Regions from separate parts of the Psychrosphaera ytuae genome, predicted to be linked through region 3. Evidence: predicted binding sites of a transcription regulator. Region 3 holds the regulator's gene; each other region holds the start of a gene.
The links. The regulator sigma-54, encoded in region 3, starts transcription at its own class of promoters, with help from an activator protein. The targets are predictions, from matches to a motif close to GTTGGCACGNNNNTNGNNT.
Positions count from the first base shown of each region.

Region 1: J1N51_RS12935 (DUF2726 domain-containing protein) is a predicted target of sigma-54. The motif match lies at 3,132-3,150, and genes of this name have one in related genera.
Region 2: J1N51_RS14325 (FimV/HubP family polar landmark protein) is a predicted target of sigma-54. The motif match lies at 3,860-3,878, and genes of this name have one in related genera.

Region 1 is NZ_CP072110.1:2,923,012-2,929,034, forward strand. It holds gene J1N51_RS12915 (L,D-transpeptidase family protein) at 1-782, shown strand, start outside; gene J1N51_RS12920 (rhodanese-like domain-containing protein) at 800-1,246, opposite strand; gene J1N51_RS12925 (cobalamin biosynthesis protein) at 1,279-2,232, opposite strand; gene mtnN (5'-methylthioadenosine/S-adenosylhomocysteine nucleosidase) at 2,236-2,934, opposite strand; gene J1N51_RS12935 (DUF2726 domain-containing protein) at 3,271-3,879, shown strand; gene J1N51_RS12940 (CYTH domain-containing protein) at 4,911-6,023, shown strand, end outside.
Region 2 is NZ_CP072110.1:3,257,622-3,263,644, reverse strand. It holds gene J1N51_RS14325 (FimV/HubP family polar landmark protein) at 5-3,718, opposite strand; gene J1N51_RS14320 (aspartate-semialdehyde dehydrogenase) at 3,968-4,987, opposite strand; gene J1N51_RS14315 (4-phosphoerythronate dehydrogenase) at 5,019-6,023, opposite strand, start outside.
Region 3 is NZ_CP072110.1:2,671,794-2,677,816, forward strand. It holds gene J1N51_RS11870 (HPr family phosphocarrier protein) at 1-149, opposite strand, end outside; gene rapZ (RNase adapter RapZ) at 186-1,046, opposite strand; gene ptsN (PTS IIA-like nitrogen regulatory protein PtsN) at 1,048-1,500, opposite strand; gene hpf (ribosome hibernation promoting factor) at 1,596-1,883, opposite strand; gene J1N51_RS11890 (RNA polymerase factor sigma-54) at 1,917-3,413, opposite strand; gene lptB (LPS export ABC transporter ATP-binding protein) at 3,462-4,187, opposite strand; gene lptA (lipopolysaccharide transport periplasmic protein LptA) at 4,187-4,702, opposite strand; gene lptC (LPS export ABC transporter periplasmic protein LptC) at 4,702-5,253, opposite strand; gene kdsC (3-deoxy-manno-octulosonate-8-phosphatase KdsC) at 5,253-5,819, opposite strand; gene J1N51_RS11915 (KpsF/GutQ family sugar-phosphate isomerase) at 5,819-6,023, opposite strand, start outside.

The sequences.
Region 1 (6,023 bases), 250 kb from region 3:
ATGACCAACGAGTTAAAGTAACAGGGACATTCCCCGACGGCTCGTGGCAAAAATTAGACTCACCGGTTTGGTTAAATAAACCTGTACGGATGCAAGATCGAAGTCAGCCTAAATTAATAAGTCGAACAGAAGACACAAGACGGTTTGTGGTCATAGATAAAAATGTATTTAGTATGACCCTGTTTGAGCAATCTGAAACCGGAATCCAGGCACTTATGACCTCACCTGTGGCTCTGGGCTATGACCGCTGTTTACCTGCATCACAAGGCGGTAAATGTTATTACACCCCAGAGGGTGAATTCGATATCGAATTTAAGCTGTTTGATACCGATGGGATTCGTTGGTGTATCCCTAAAAAAATGGAAGGGGAGTTCGCCGATAAAATTGCCAAAGGTCAGCGTTGCTGGCGCGGCATTATGGGTAATCATGCATTGCACTTTGGAAATTCATTGTTTTTACACGGGACTTCAAATCCAAATTCCATTGGCAGTAAAACAACTCACGGTTGTGTCAGGATGCGTAATGAAGATATAGAAATGGTATATCGATTATTAGCTGAGGGTGACAAAGTCATAGTTACGTCACAGTTTAATGACGTGCTCGCTAGGCTTTACGCGGAGTACGATGGGCGACTTGACGCAGATACTCCTTTGCAGACTTTTCCAGAGAGTGGAACAGAACAGGAACTACTCGGTGCCGACGAGCAACCCGTCATTACCCAGAGTATTTCGTTAATAAAGACGTCGTCTCATATAAAAAACCAGACTGTGGAGTTGCCATAGTCTGGTTTATTAACAATTTAGAAGCCTTCTGGCTGGCTCGTACCTCTTACTAAAGGCAACTCTTTTTCCTTCCAGCCGATCATGTCACCCTCAAGGTGACGCAAATTAGTGATGCCATTTTGTAATAAAGTGGCTTCTGCTTCAGCGGCGCGTTTACCACTTCTACAGTGTACAACGATTGGCTTACTGATACCTTTTAACTTGTCGATTTGGTCTGCAATGTCACGATGAGAAATGTTAGCAGCGCCTTCGATGTGACCTATGGCAAACTCACCCAATGTTCTGACATCTAATACGAAGTAGTCTCCACGATTAGCAAGTAACTCTTCTGGACTGATCTTGGCGACTTCAGCTTCTGTTTTTTTAACTGAGTTGCCCGCTACACTCGTACTACTAAACACACTTAGTAGCAAAGCAAAAAACACCACCAAAACCCCGCCTAAATGATGTGTTGATTTAGTCATTTTGTACTCTCCGGTTTTTATAATTAACTGTTTTATTTAGGTATCACGTTTGCTAACAACCAAAATAGACTTAATAAGCATACGCTAAAAATCACAAATCGGTGCTGCCAATGTCGCAGTGCGCTTATCGCTGTTTGATCGGGTGCTGCACCTGCTTTTAGTCGAATTCTAGCGACTTTTTCACCATCGAACATAACCGGGCCTGCCATTTCAATCTTACACCCTGCCGCTACTAAACTGAGCCACAACAACTCGGTAAAGGACTGCTGATGCGGCCAATGTGCTCTGTTAGCAAGACTGACCTTTAACCAGCCTGGGCTTGATTTAAACACTGAAAACAAAGGCAATAAGATAAGGGTAAATGGCAGTTCAAACCAGGTTTTGAACTTGTGAGGTAACGCCCCGAACGCATTATATTTAGGGTTTAACACAGGCCAAGCATTAACCGCAGTGATGACAATGGCATAAACAAAGCTAGCTAGTCCACCGACTAACAAAAACAATACAACCGGCATTAACCAGTAACTCAGCCAGGCCATGATATTGACTTCTAATGTGTTTTTTATAATGCCCAGTGGTGATAGCTTTGAAACGTCAATACTCGAAAGCTCTGCGAGCAGTGATCTGGCCATACTTTTTTGCTGGCCGGATAAGGCGTCTTCAATGTCCTTACTTTGATTAGAAACAGCATGAAAGCCCATACTTAAATAAAGTAATACAGATTCGGTGACGAGATCATAAGGCATAACAAAGAGTAACGCCCAAACCAAGGTGCCTATCAGAACAATATAGGTCAACAGAGCTAGAAAGCCGGCAATAGTCCGCTGGTGATCAGTAGAGTCGCTTTTATTAACCTTAGTAGCGAGTGCATCGGCGATGACGCGACACAAAGCGAGAGGGGAATATCGAGTAGGTAAGGGCATTACCCACTCGATCAAAATGACAACAGCCGCAGCGGCTAACAGCGGCGCTTGCGACAAATCCACGACTTATGCCGCGAGCTTCTCAAGAAGCTTCATCAGCAATGCCGATGAGTTCTTCGAAGCAACTTCAAGATATTGATCAAAGCTCATTGGTGACTCTTGACCCGCAATGTCAGACAAAGAGCGAATAACTAAAAATGGCGTATTCATTTGGTAACAAGCTTGAGCAATAGCAGCACCTTCCATCTCTACTGCTAACATGTCTGGGAATTGCTGACGAGTTGCTTCAATACGCTGAGGGTCACACATAAAACTATCGCCCGTTGCAATAAGACCCACTTTACAGGTGATGTCCGTCATATCACTGATTAAATCTGTGACAGCTTCAACTAGTTTTTCGTCTGCTTTAAAACGGGCTGGCATATTTGGCACTTGGCCAAATTCATAATTAAACGCCGTAACATCAACATCGTGGTGAACCAATTCATCACCTACCGCAATATCACCCACTTTAAGGTCCGGATCAAAACCACCGGCTGAACCAGTATTAATGACATAGTCAGGGTTAAAATTGTTGATTAATAAAGTGGTCGCCACCGTCGAAGCTACTTTACCAATACCCGATTGAACCAAAACAACATCGGTTCCTTTCAATTTGCCAGAATAGTATTCGTAGTTGGCAATTTTTGTCGTCTCTAAGTTTTCAATGTTGTCTTTTAAAATGGCAACTTCTTGTTCCATCGCACCGATGATAGCAATCGTCATAATGAGTCTCTGTATTAATACAACCAAACGTTAGCGTGTGATGTTTGGTATCAAATTGAAATTGATTGAAATTATAATGGACGACCTAAACAATGGCTAATCTTAAATTGGTCGTTCCAACGCTAGGCGATAAAGCGCTACGACAAAATCAATAAATATTCCCGGGCTATTGAACTTTTTACCTCTTTAAAAAATAGATTGGCACACTCCCTGCTACACACTTCCTGTAATAAAAGACCAAAGATAAGTTTTTGACAGCGACTTTGGTTTTTAATTCAAAACCGTAAACCGGTGCACAAGTTAGAAACATTAGATAACACAGTCTTGGAGACAAATATGGAATGGGTATTAGTATTGTTGGTAGGTCTAGTTGTTACCATTGCCTTGGTTGCGAGTCATTTTATTGACACGAGCAACCCTTATCCTTTCAAAAAGAAAAGTCAGCTGTTCACCAACGTCGAACGCGGCTTTTTAGCACTGCTCGATAGAGCCGTCGGCAACGACTATCGCATTGTTAACCGAGTGCGTTTGCAAGACATTATAGAAACCAAAGACAGTATCAAAGGCCGTGCTAAACGCTCAGCGATGATCAAAGCTTCTAACAAGGTAATCGATTATGTTTTGTGTGACCCTGCAACATACCGAATCATTGCCGCAGTAGATCTAGTTAATCAAGCTGAGGGCGGGCACAAATCAAAACAAGATTGGTTTGTTACTGGTGCCTTAGAAGCCGCAGGTATTCCACATATTCGTATTAAAGTAAAAGCGGGTTACAAGGTTGAAGAAATTCGCAATGGCATTTTGTATAAAATCGGCAAGAAAGAACGTGCTTATCCGCCTGAGCCGATCATTAAGGGCAATATTCCTCGTCGTCCAGTTGGCGCACTTTCAGCTGGCCAGGTTAAAGCGCAGCTTGGTGGTTTAGGTATCGCGAAAGCGTCTTAGCTCTACATTTACAGAGTCTGAGAATGGGCTGACCATTGGGTGGCCTTTATCTCGGCCGCGCAAGTACGTCCGTGTAATGCTCCCAGCCGCACATCCCTGTGCGGCAACGCCTCGTAAACGCTCACCCAATACTCATCCTTTACATTCAGCGTCGTCGGCGCGAAACACGCTGTAAGTTCAGAGAATGGGCTGACCATTGGGTGGCCTTTATCTCGGCCGCGCAAGTACGTCCGTGTAATGCTCCCAGCCGCACATCCCTGTGCGGCAACGCCTCGTAAACGCTCACCCAATACTCATCCCTAACATTCAGCGTCGTCGGCGCGAAACACGCTGTAAGTTCAGAGAATGGGCTGACCATTGGGTGGCTTATGTGCAGTTGCGAGCTCCTAACCTGGGTACCTTAACCCTTGACCTCTTCAAGCACATCCCTGTGACGCTTACGGCCAAACATCCTGTTTGGGCTATCAAGGGTTAAGGTACCCAACTCAGGATCTGCAATTCACACTTTGGTGTTAACCGCCTGTAGCTGGCACTGCAGAAGTTCCTATTTGAAATAAGCACTGGCCATATCGACGATTCTGAGTTTAAGGGATGAGTATGAGTAGTTGCTTTTCGAGGTAGTCCACGCATGGATGCGTGGCCGTAAGCATTACAGGGATGTACTTGCGCGGCCGAGGAAAGCCAACTACTCATGCTTAGCCCATTCTCTGAACTTACAGCGTGTTTCGCGCCGACAACGCTGAATATTAGGGATGAGTATGAGTGGTTGCTTTTCGAGGAAGTCCACGCATGGATGCGTGGCCGTAAGCATTACAGGGATGTACTTGCGCGGCCGAGGAAAGCCAACTACTCATGCTTAGCCCATTCTCTATGCAGGAGTTAGGAGAAGGGCCACTCTTGCTTAGCCCATTCTCTGAGCTCAAGTTAAGAGGATTAGGCAAACGACAACCCCCAAAAATACCCAATTAACATTGATTTCTGAGCCGAGTGCGGTAACCTAAAATCTCATAATCCTAACACCTAAAAAATGAATGGAAATCGAGCTCAAATTTCTTCTCCAACCGGATTTAGTCACTAAATTCACATCCCTAATCGACAACGCACCGTTTGATATCTCAGCGCCAAACGTTCGTCACCTTCGCAATGGTTACTTTGATACCGACCAAAAAGCACTTCGCCAATTTGATATTGGTTTGCGAATTCGCAGTTGCGAACTGGCCACAGGCGAAAAGTCTGCCGAGCAAACCGTTAAGCTTGCTGGTCAAGACGTCGGTGGTTTGCACCAACGCCCAGAATTTAATGTCGACTTGCCAGTGCCTACCAATATGGTTGCTGATTTGTCTTTGTATGAACCAGAAATTTGGCCAGCGGGTTTTGATGTAGACGAAATCCAACAACAGCTGATGTTACTGTTTGAAACCGATTTTCAACGCACCACTTGGCATGTTTCTATGCCTTCTGGAACCGTGATCGAATGTGTTTTGGATCAGGGCGCAGTAAAAGCAAACGGGCAAGAAACCATTATCAGTGAAGTAGAGCTTGAGTTAGTTTCGGGTGAGGTCAAAGAGCTGTTTGCATTTGCTCAATACATAGCTTCTAAAGTGGATGTTCGTTTGGGCTTTTTGAGCAAAGCGGCGCGCGGTTATCATTTGCTCGCAGGAAAGTCTCTGAGTTGCGTTGATTTAAACAAGGTTAACGTCAAAGCCGATGACGCGGTCGAAACCGCATTCGTGAAGTCTCTTACGGCAGCACTCAAATTTGTCCAACACAACGAACAAGTATTTTGTGCTTCCATGAGTCCAAAGAGCTTGCGAAAAGTACTAGATGGTTGGTCGTTGATCATTCATGTCATGCAATTGTTTGCAGATTTGATCCCAACTGCTCAAGCGAAAGCCTTAGCCAAAGGCTTTAAAATGGTCAGAAAGCAACACAAGTGGGCTGACTCTTATTATCAAATCAATCAATTGACCAGCAGAAAGAGTCCATTCAAAAAAGACATCGACAACAGTGAGTTTTTGACGTCACTAGTGGCGCAAGAGCAGTGGCCAGAGCATAAGCTTATGCGTGCTGTGGGCTTTTTTAGTAGCCGTGAATACAACCAACTTATTCTTAATTTTATTCAATGGCTAAGTGGCAAAGCGTGG
Region 2 (6,023 bases), 590 kb from region 3:
TCAGTTACTCGCCGTTTAGCTTCTCTAACATCGCCAAAGCTTCTGTTTTGGCTTCTTCATTATCGCTATCTATGATTTCTTGCAATATTAATTTAGCGTTTTCTTCATCTTCCATTTCGATGTAGGTATTGGCTAAATCTAGCTGATTAGCCATACCACCGGCTTCCTTATCTACGTCAACAGAACCTCGATCTTCAGACAACTCGTCAAAGTCATCAAGTCCCACATCAATATCCAAGTCATCCGGAATGTCGACTTCTTCACCATCATCAAGTTCGTCTATCAGGTTGTCGACGCTAACAAATTCTTTATCTAATTCAGCGAAGTCTTCGACTAGCATTTCATCATCGATACCTTCGATTAGGTCATCGTCTAAACTGTCACCGATATCATTACCTAAATCAGCACCTAAATCAGCGATGTCCATCTCGTCATCATCAGTATTCGTTGATGACGATTGAGCTGTCTCCATCGGCTCCGAGAGTTCAGCTAATAAGTCATCAAAATCTGCTTGTTCTAGCTCGTCGATTTCAAATGATTCGGTTGATTTGTCACTTTCAGATTCGAACTCTTCGTCATCTTCGAATAGATCGTCTTCGAATAGATCATCTTCGAGTTCATCCTCTTCTGATAAATCGTCTTCTGGTAAATCGCTTTCTAAATCTGAATCAGGCTCTACATTATCACCTAAATCATCAATAGAGTGCTCATTCGAATCTTGGGTAAGTTCTTGTCCAGGTTCTTGTGAAAACTCTTCAGATAACTCGTCATCTTGCAACAAGCTCTCAATGTCAGACTCATCAAAACTAGTGTTCAGCAACTCTTCATCTAAAAGTGGAGTATCTGGCTCTGCAGTCTCAGACAATAAGCTAGCAATGTCTTCTTCACCAAAGTCTTCTGGCTCTAACTCAACGCCATCACCAAGATCATCACCTAATTCATCAATATCAACGTTATCGCTCTCTTGAGTGTCTTCCTCTTCCGGCTCAGACACCACCTCTTCTTGATGCTCGATTTCTTCGTCAGCTAGCTCATCATCTAGACTTTCATGATCGTCTAAATCGTCTTCCATTTCTAAATCAGGGTATTCGTCAAGTTCAGTACTAGCCTCAACATCGCTTATCGGCTTGTCGTGTTCTTGTTCACCTGCAGAGAGGTCAATGTCGTGATGCTCAGACTCTTCGTGTAGCTCATCTTCTGAGTGGTCTTCTTCCATTTCAAAGAGGTCGACATCCACTAAGTCTTCAACATCATTGACTTGCTCACCAACTGGGGGATCTAGTAAATCAGATTCATCAATGTGTGGAGTCTCATCTTCCTCAAGTTCGGCTTGCTCGATACTCGGCTCATCTGAGTCTAATTGTTCTGAATCAGGGTCTTCTGCTTCTATTTCATCGGCAATAGACTCTTCAAGATCCGACGCATCTAATTCCGGCTCATCTAAATCTTGATCTGAGCTGTGATCCATTTCCGGTTTTTCAGGTTCAACTTCATTTTGTTCAGAATCTTCTGGTTCGTCGGCGTTAGGTGTTTCCTCTGAAAGATCTTGCTCTAGATCGTCTTCTTCTAGAGTATCCTCCTCTGGAGCTGCTTGCTCTTCCGAAGGCACTTCCTCCTCAGTTAATTCAGGTTCGTCTTGTTGCTCCGGCGTTTCGCCCTCTTCCTCTGCGGCTTCTTCAAGCGCTTGTTCTGTCTCTTCTTCTAAGAAATCGTCCCAAATTTCGGTAGCATCATTACTTACGCCTAAAGAACTAGTGTCAGCTTCTGAGGTATCCTCATTGGTGTTTTCTAGAATCGAGTCAATATCAAAGTCTTCTTCCTCGTAAGACTCTTCAATTAAATCTGGATCTGCTGTTTCAGCTTCCGAATCTTGTTCGGTATTTTCTACTGACTCAAGGTCTGGAGTTTCGTCTGCTTCGTCAAGTAAATCATCAATATCGTCCTGAACGTCTGCTGAAGCACTAGATTCTGCTGTCGGTTCAAGTTCAGCCTCGTCTAAATCTTCGTCCATAATTGCGGCTGAATCGTCTAGTTCTTCGTCGGTACCATCGATTAACGCGTCTATGTCAAAATCTTCGTCGTCAAAGTCTTCGTCATCCAGTCCCAGCTCGTCTTCAATATCGTCAACCCCAGTTTCCATATCTTCTTCTGGTGGTAAGGCAGGAGTTTCTTCTTCTGATTCCATGCCCACGTCCGCTGCAAGCTGCTCCACGTCATCCGATGGAGGAGTGAACTCATTCAATACGTCATCAACATCATCTGATGCGACATCGCTCGCTACTTCATCTAATAGGGCGTCAACGTCATCTTCACCGTCCGCCTCATCTTCAACCTCTAGCTCTATCTCTTCTGACAAGTCATCACCCACATCATCAAGCGGGTCGTCTAATGGTTCATCAAGATCACTATCGTCGCCGTCGAGTAACGCGTCAATGTCTTCTGCACTAACAATTTGGCCATCGTCGTCATCGGCCAGATCAATTTCTTCAACTTCGCTGCTGTCATCGAGTAACTGATCGTCTAAGCTGTCATCAAAGGCAGTGTCGTCTGATAACAACTCATCGTCGAGGCTATCATCTACATCAAGCTGAACGTCGTCATCCAATAAGTCGTCACCCATATCTAAGGCGTCTAACTCATCATCTAAAGAGTCATCTAAACTGCCAAGTTCATCGTCAAATGGGTCTAGAGCATCAAGACTATCATCGACATCAAGTGGATCATCAATACCTAAATCAGGAGCTGCTTCTAACGGCTGGTCCATCGCTGCAAACGAATCGGTCGACAATGGCTTTTGTGGTGCCATTGATGGATCAGTCAGCGGGTTAGGTTCTTCCTTGTTTTTATTCTTCAAGAAAACAGCTAGACCAACTAATGCGCCAATCGTCAACAATGATGAAATCAACACCATGCCTAGAGTTGAACTAAAAAATTCACCAATTTCGTCTAATGCAGATTTTTGTTCTGCCGCTGCTTGTTTAGCTTGTAGTTCAGCTTGTTGCTGAGCTAACAACTCCTCAACCTTAGATAGAATTTGTTGAGTCTCACCGCGTAATTGACTTTCATTACCAAGAGCTTGCTCGACGTTTGATAACTTTTCAGTCAGGGCTGATAACTTTTCTTGTAATAATTCGTTTTCTGATTTTAATGACTGGTTAACTTCTTTCGCGCTGTCCAGCTGCTCTTGAATCGTTTCAAAAGCTTCGAGTTGCTTTTTCTCTACCTGCTGGATTTTTTCTGAAATTTCTTTTTTGGCGGTATCGACATCAATGACTTTAGCCGCTTCAATCGGCGCTAAGGTTGAATCAATCTCAGCAACATCAAGTTCACCCCGCAGGCGTTTGGCCCATAGCTCATCATCGGCGTCGGCGCGTTCTTTCGCGTAAATTGGGTCGATTGCCATAACTTCTTTATGGCTAGGGATTTTTAGGATCACGCCATTGCGCAAACCATTTAAGTTGTCAAAATCAAACGCGTTTGGGTTCTTTTTCAGCGTGGCAACCATGACTTGGTAGACTGAAACATTATTTCGATGGCGAAACTTGTTACCGAGTTTCCACATGGTATCGCGGCTGGTAATAGGGCCGTAAGTTTCGCCAAGTTCACCATAGTCGACCCCTTTGGGGCCTTTTAGTTTATTGTCGGCAATAGCAATATGAGCGGTCGAGAATGACAGCAAAAGAAAAAACAAGGCAAATAATTTAAAGCTTGAACGCATCGATAAATTCCAAATTCGCAAAAAAATGCCGCGCGGCAAAGTCTGTTTTGGTGATAACAAATACTCTATCGGCCTAAAGTGCTGATTTCATTAGACTCAATATTTATTTTTGTACTGTCATTTAACCACTTTAAAAAAGTAAAGCAAAGCTTGTACCAGTTAATTGTGTCAACTTTATGCCAGTTAATTATAGCCAAACAAAAAAAAGCCCCGCAAAAAGCGAGGCTGTTATTTTTAACGCATCAGGGCTTACAGGTAATCTCGAACAAGTAGCTCTGCAATTTGCACGCTATTTGTCGCGGCACCCTTGCGTACATTGTCTGCAACAACCCACAAATTAATGCCATTTGGATGAGAAATATCTTCTCGAATACGACCAACATAAGTTTGGTCGTTGCCGCTAGCGTGGGTAACTTGAGTAGGATAGTCCTTGTCCTCAGCTAACATAGTAACACCAGGAGCATCAGCTAAAATATTTTTAATGTCTTCGGCGCTGACAGGCTGACGCAATTCAAGGTGAATTGCCTCTGCATGGCCATAGAATACAGGCACGCGTACCGCAGTTGGATTTACTCGAATACTCTCATCACCCATTATTTTGTGCGTTTCCCACACCATTTTCATTTCTTCTTTGGTGTAACCATTGTCTTGGAATACATCAATTTGAGGAATTACGTTAAACGCCATTTGAACTGGGAAGTTTTCTGTTTCTACAGGTCGGCCATTCATTAACTGCGCAGTTTGAGCAACTAATTCGTCGATTGCCTCTTTACCTGCACCACTGACTGATTGATAAGTTGAAACGTTAATTCGATCTATACCGTAAGCGTCATGAATCGGCTTTAACGCTACCAACATCTGAATGGTTGAACAATTTGGGTTGGCGATAATGTTGCGATTTCTAAAATCCACTAGCGCGCCAGGGTTCACCTCTGGAATAACGAGTGGAATTTCTGGTTCGTATCGATAGAACGATGTATTGTCGATAACTACCACACCTTCATCAGCTGCGATAGGCGCATATTTCTCAGAAACCGCTGAGCCTGCGCTAAACAAACCAATTTGAACCTGAGTCCAATCAAACGTATCAACGTCAATGACTTCAATCTCTTTGCCTTTAAAAGAAATCGTGGTGCCCGCCGAACGTTTACTAGCTAGAGGAAATAACTGCCCAACCGGAAAGTTTCTCTCTTCTAAAATTTCTATGATGTTTTGGCCTACAAGACCAGTTGCGCCAAGCACCGCAACATTGATTTTTTGTTCTGACATGATGTTCTACTAATTTCTCTGGTAAAGATCGTTAAACAATTGACTCGGTGTTAAAACCGAGCTGGGTTAATTTTTCCGATAGGTTCGGATTATCGCTTTTTACGGTCAGCGATGACCATTCACGTCTAACTGGATAATTTTTTCTGATCCAGTCAAAACCTTGGTTTGCCAAGTGACGATGGAAAAGCGCATCATCCCTTCTAACATCAAACACAAGGTGGATGAGTGTTTTTAGTAATGCTTGTGGCTCCAGTCTAATACTCTGTTCAGCCAATTGCTCTGAGTTACCAGCACTACCGCCATTACCACCAGAGCTTCTCAAACTCACTTCGGTTATATCCGCTTCAGGTAAAAAATGTTGAAGTTGATGACTGGCTTCGAACCCAAATTGTTCACACACGTGGCGATACAAAATTTCAGTGCCTTTGGCTTTTCCTTCTAGACTGTATCCGGCAATATGGGCACTACAAAGTGTACTATGAGGTATCAGCTCTACCATGGGCTCTGGCTCACCTTCCCATACGTCTAACGCTAACTTAATTGCAGGACGATTAGAAGTCTTTCGTTGCTCAATATGGGCCAAAAGTGCCTTATTATCGATAACTTCTCCTCTACTTGCGTTTATTAGGCACACATCGTCTTTTAACAAGGCTAAATTGTGTTCATTTAATAAATGAAAAGTAGGATGTTCGCCCTCTTTTGTGAGTGGCGTATGAAAGCTAATGATATCGCCTTCTTTTAATGCCTTTTCCAAAGATGTAAATTCGGGGCCTGACTTATACGGATCACAAAGTCGCAGTTCTATATTCAAAACATCTAGCTTTGCCTTAAGACGACTTCCGATATTGCCAACACCGATGATAGACACGACTTTGTCACTCAAGCTCAATTGGTGGGTTTCTGCTAATACCAGCATTACGTTGATGACAAACTCAGCCACAGAATTGGCATTACAACCAGGAGCAGAAGTAAAGTAGATACCCTTTTGGGCCAATAATTGTTTGTCTATGTGATCTTCGCCTATTGTTGCCGTACC
Region 3 (6,023 bases):
GCCATCACAGAATCAGCGTTTGCCTTTTTTTCACCTTGGTGGATTTCGACATCAGCATCGAACTGTTGAGACAATTGTGCAAGCTTGGTAGCTGCACGGGCGTGCAGTCCCAATTTATTTTGAATGGTTACCGTTCTTGATAGAGTCATATTTTTATTGTTGTTTATCAGAGTACAGAGCTCTTATTATAGCTCTTGTAGGTACTTACTCATTTCTCGATGGCGAGTTTTAACATTTTTTCCACGAGAACGGAACTGCTCTGCCAAGGTTTCTGCAATATAAACTGAACGGTGTTTGCCTCCAGTACAGCCAATAGCAATGGTTAAGTACGAACGGTTGTTTCGCTCTAGGTGAGGTAACCAAGTGGACATAAAGTTATTGATTTGAAATACAAACTTATTCACTAAGGGTTGGGCAGCAAAGAAGTCTTTAACAGGTAAATCAAGACCGGTTAGAGCTCGTAGGTCTGGTTCCCAGTGTGGGTTAGGCAAAAAGCGCGCATCAAAAACAAAGTCGATATCGTTTGGAACACCGTATTTAAAACCAAATGATTCAAAGGTGATCACTAAGTCTTTATCAGATTTACCCATGATCTTTTCTCGGATCATTTCGGTCAGCTGATGAACATTTAAATCTGAAGTGTCTATGTACAAGTCCGCTCGAGAGGCAAGTGCATCGAGCAACTTACGTTCTTCTATAATTGCATCTGGTAGAGAATTTTCACCTTTGGACAAAGGGTGCAAGCGACGTGTTTCGCTGTAGCGACGGATCAATACATCGTCTTTTGCATCAATGTACAGAACGGTCGTTTTAACGCCCTTTGGTAAAAAGTCTAAGTTATCGAGTAACTCTTGTTCTGAGCTGGGTAAGTTGCGCACATCAATGCTGACCGCAACCTGAGGATAATTGGTTGCGAGCGAGTGAGATAGCGCAGGTAATAGATTTACTGGTAAATTATCAACGCAATAATACCCAAGGTCTTCCAAAACCCTAAGTACGACTGTCTTCCCTGAGCCAGAACGGCCACTTACGATAAAAATATGCATATTATGCGGCTTCAATTATGTTGTAGAGATCGTTATCCGTTTTCGCTCCTCGAATCTTACGTAAAATCTCTTTGTTGTCAAAGATTTCGGCAATATTCGCAAGCGTTTGTAAATGCGTTTCACATTGGTCTTCTGGCACGATTAAGGCACAAAAAACATCGACAGGGCGATTATCAATTGCGTCGTAATCAACTGCAGGGTGGCTTACAAGAAGAACCGCAACGACCTTGTTGCCCTCTGGTTTGATTTTGCCGTGTGGAATAGCAACCCCGTTGCCAATTCCTGTGCTTCCTAGTTTTTCACGGTTCATCAAACTCGCTAACACTTCAGAGCAGTTCAAATCCGGTAACTGGCTACTAGCAATCTCTGCAATATGTTCTAGGATTTTCTTTTTGCTTTGGCAGTCTGATAACACTTTGGTGCATTCAGGCTGCAGAAGTACTTTTAATTTCATGGCATTTTTACTGCTTGGGTCTTTTGATTTTCGTCTCAAAAGATGAGTTAAAAGGCGCCGTCCTTAGCGCCTCTAGTATTACTTAAAATTAACCTTTAGTGCCGAGTTAATTTTTCTTTGTGTTTTTTGACCTGACGGTCAAGTTTATCAATTAAAGAATCAATGGCTGCGTACATATCACTATGTTCAGATGTGGCAAAAAGTTCACCACCATTAACATGCATAGTCGCTTCTGCGCGTTGTATCAGTTTTTCGACGTCTAAAATCACATGGACGTTGTTAATATGATCGAAATGACGTTCTAATTTTGCAAATTTCGTATCTACATAGTCTTTTAATGACTCAGTAGGCTCGACGTGACGACAAGTTAGGTTAATTTGCATATGCTCTTCCTTCTTTTGATTTGATTGGTGAAACTACACCAATCGTTTTCTTTGGTTTGAAGGGGGAATGTTTAACGATTCCCGGTATTTTGCGATAGTTCTCCTGGCTACTTGGATGCCCTGTTCGGCCAGGATATCAGCAATCTTACTGTCACTTAGCGGTTTAGCTTGGTTTTCTGCAGCAACTAGCTTTTTGATTAAGGCGCGGATAGCGGTAGATGAACATTCACCGCCATTTTCAGTACTGACGTGACTTGAGAAGAAGTATTTGAGTTCAAATATTCCTCTTGGTGTGTGCATGTACTTTTGAGTCGTCACACGTGAGATTGTTGACTCATGCATATCGACCATTTCCGCTACATCATTCAATACCATCGGCTTCATCGCTTCCGGCCCATATTCGAAAAAGGCTTGCTGCTGTTGCACAATACAATTTGATACTTTTAACAATGTGTCGTTTCTACTTTCCAAACTCTTAATAAACCACTTAGCTTCTTGTAAGTGAGAACGAACAAACTGCGCGTCAGAATTGTTCTTTGCCGTTTTAGACAGTGAAGCGTATTGTTCGTTCACTTTAATTTTAGGCATAGAATTCGGATTTAGCTCAACTATCCAACGACCTTTTTTCTTAACCACGCTCACATCAGGGATGACGTAATCAATTTCGTCTTTAATCACTATGCTTGCAGGGTTAGGGTTGAGGGTTTGAATCAGCTCTAGTGTTTCTTTGAGCTCGTGTTCTTTGAGTTTGGTTTTGCGGATAATCGTGCGGTAATCACGGTTACCCAATAAATCTATGTGTTCTTGAATGAGGTCAATGGCCTCTTTTTTCCAAGGTGTGTCGTCGCTGTATTGACGTAACTGCACAACCATACACTCTTGCAATCCTCGGCATGCGACACCGATAGGGTCGAAGTTTTGGACGCGTTTTAAGACGGCTTCAACTTCTTCTATTTCAACGTCTTCAATATCAACTGCCTCTACAATGTCTTCAGTTGAAACAGTTAAAAAGCCTTTTTCGTCTATGGCATCAATGATAGCCGTGGCAATTGCCAGATCATGTTCAGAAAAAGGGGATAGATTAAGCTGCCAACGTAAATGATCTTGGATGTTGGTTGTAGTCTCACCTTGATAGACAGTGTCTTCACCTTCATAAGCCGGCCCAGAACTAGCAGGGGCTGCGCTCATGTAATCATCCCATGTAGAGTCTGTAGGAAGCTCATCTCCCATGGTTTGATCTTGCAGTGCTTCGTTAGTGCTTATCTCGTCCTTGGTCCATTCGATTTCGTCATCGTTACTCGCGCCGTTTTCTTGGCTTTCTTGATGAGTGTCGATTTGAGTAACTTCCGAGGCTTCTTGGCCATCGTAGTTATCAAAGTCATCGGACTCCAATAAAGGATTGCTATCCAAGGCTTCTTGGATTTCTTGTTGCAATTCCAAAGACGACAGTTGCAACAGTCTAATCGCTTGTTGCAATTGCGGGGTCATTGTTAACTGCTGACCCATTTTGAGTTGGAGTGTAGGTCTCATCTTATCCGGAACTTACTGACTTAATTAAGATTATCTCTTTATAAATTATCAAAGTTTGAACTGGTCACCAAGATAAACTTGCTTAACGATCTCACTTTCTAAAACTTCCGCTGGGGTGCCTTCGGCAATTAGCTCCCCATGACTAACGATATAGGCTTTTTCACAGACATCAAGTGTTTCACGGACATTATGATCTGTAATTAACACGCCAATGCCCTTTGCCGTGAGTTGTTGAATAATTTTTTTGATATCGATCACTGAGATAGGATCAACACCAGCAAATGGTTCATCAAGCAAGATAATTTTAGGGTCTGCTGCAAGTGCTCGGGCAATTTCGACTCGACGTCGCTCACCACCGGATAGCGCCATACCCTGGCTATCTCGAATGTGGTCAATATGAAATTCGGCGATTAAATCATCCAGTAAATCAGCTTGCTGGTTTGCGTCAATGTCTTTACGCATTTGCAAAACTGACATGATGTTTTGTGAAACCGTTAATTTTCTGAAGATAGAAGACTCTTGCGGCAGGTAGCCGATTCCTTTTCGAGCTCGAACGTGCATAGGTTCGTGACTCAAGTCTATGTCGTCGAGCTGAATCAAACCTTTATCATTTGGTACAAGGCCAACAATCATGTAAAAAGTTGTCGTTTTGCCAGCACCATTGGGGCCTAATAAGCCTACGACCTGGCCGGCTTCTACTGACAAGCTAACGTCTTTGACGACCTGTCGACTTTTATATGACTTCGCTAAATGTTGAGCGACTAACTTTGTCATTAATCGTTACCTGAATCTTTTTCGTTATTTGTTTTTGGCTTGATTTTGATGGTTGTTGTAACACGACCATTGTTCTCGGTGCCACCAACTGCTTTAACGCGTTTGTTTTCTAAATCGAATGTAATGTTACCGTTTGCACTATCAACCACAGAACCGCCTTGACGATACTTTGCAGAGCCTCTCAATTCAAGAATTCGCTCGTTGACCAAATAGATGACTTCTGTCGCGTTCGCTTCTAGTTCATCGCCTTCTGAACTGCTCTGTGAAAAGGTAGCTGGACTGCCTTTTGCGATCAATTTTTCGGCGGCACCGTCTTTTGTGATGACATATAGCTCATCCGCTTTGATTTTCATCGAACCTTGGTTGATCTGAACATTACCTTTGAAAAACATAGTGTTCTTTTTAAAGTTTAAGTCTTGCTCTTGTGCATCGATAGTCAGGTCATCTGACGCCAATGCATTAAAAGTAGATAACAGAGTCAAACCCAGGGCTATAGCAAATTGTTTTATCGTCATTATTGATTTCCTTTCAGAATGGTTTGTACGTGTTTCGTCATTTTAACTCTGCCTTCTTTCAAATCAGCATTGAGTCCATATCCGGTAATGGTTGTTCTTTGTCCTTTAATAACAAACATTTTATCGGTTGTGACGAATTGTGAATTTAAATCGATTTCTAGAAAACTGGTTTCGATAGAATTAACCAGCTCGTTGTTGTCTAACTGTAACATTTGGACGTTTTCATCCAAGGTCAATTTACCATCTTGCATGTTGCCGACTTTGGCAGACAGTCGCCAATAGGGACTGTCGTTTTGGTAAATAATAAATTCGGGTTGTTCAAAGTAGGTTAGATCTAAATCGGCAAAATGCTCCATCTTTTGCGAGAAGACTTCTTGTTTTAAATTGCCAGTGTGATCAAACAACTCCTGATGTAGAAGCTTTGCAGTAAAATCTGGCACTAACACAGGGTCCGTATTACTGGCCGCTTGTTCCGTTGTATTAAAAGCGGGATACCACAGATAAATACTGATCCCGATAAAAATAAGAAGGACGAGTAATTTCTTTGGCATTAGCTGCTGGTTCCTGCAACAGTGGAGGTTAGGTAATGCTCGCCTTGTTGTGCCATGATAATAAGGTCCGTTAATTCTCGGACAGCGCCTTTACCACCGCCTGTTACCGTAACGTAATCGGCAACTTGTTTGACGTATGGGTGACCGTCGCTAACAGATACCGACAAACCTACTTTTCGCATCACAGGTAAATCCGGAAAGTCATCGCCGATAAAGCCTACTTGTTCAGCGCTGACGTTGAGGTCTTTGCACAATTCTTGGTAGCCAATCAGTTTGGTTTCCATGCCTTGGTAGACGTATTTAACGCCTAAACTTGCCATACGGCGGGCGACAATTTCAGATTTTCTGCCTGTTATAACTGCAACTTCAACGCCAGAGTTCATTAGAGCTTTGAGCCCAAAGCCATCTTTAGTGTTAAAGGCTTTGATTTCTTCACCGCTATTGCCCATATACACAGAGCCATCAGAAAAAATACCATCAATATCACATATCAGGAGTTTTAATTGTTTGGCTTTGTTGATCACTTCTGTAGTGACGGGCTGATACCACTGTCCAAATAATTCCATTAGATAACCCCTGCTTTTAGCATGTCGTGCATGTTTAATGCGCCGAGAGGCTTGTGTTGAGCATCGACAATAAATAAAGCACTGATCTTCTTTTGTTCCATTAAGGATAGTGTTTCTGCAGCTAAAGTAGCGGGTTTACTTGTTACTGAGTTTTTGGTCATTACCTCAGTTATTACAGTGCTGAGATTTACTTGATCTTTATCC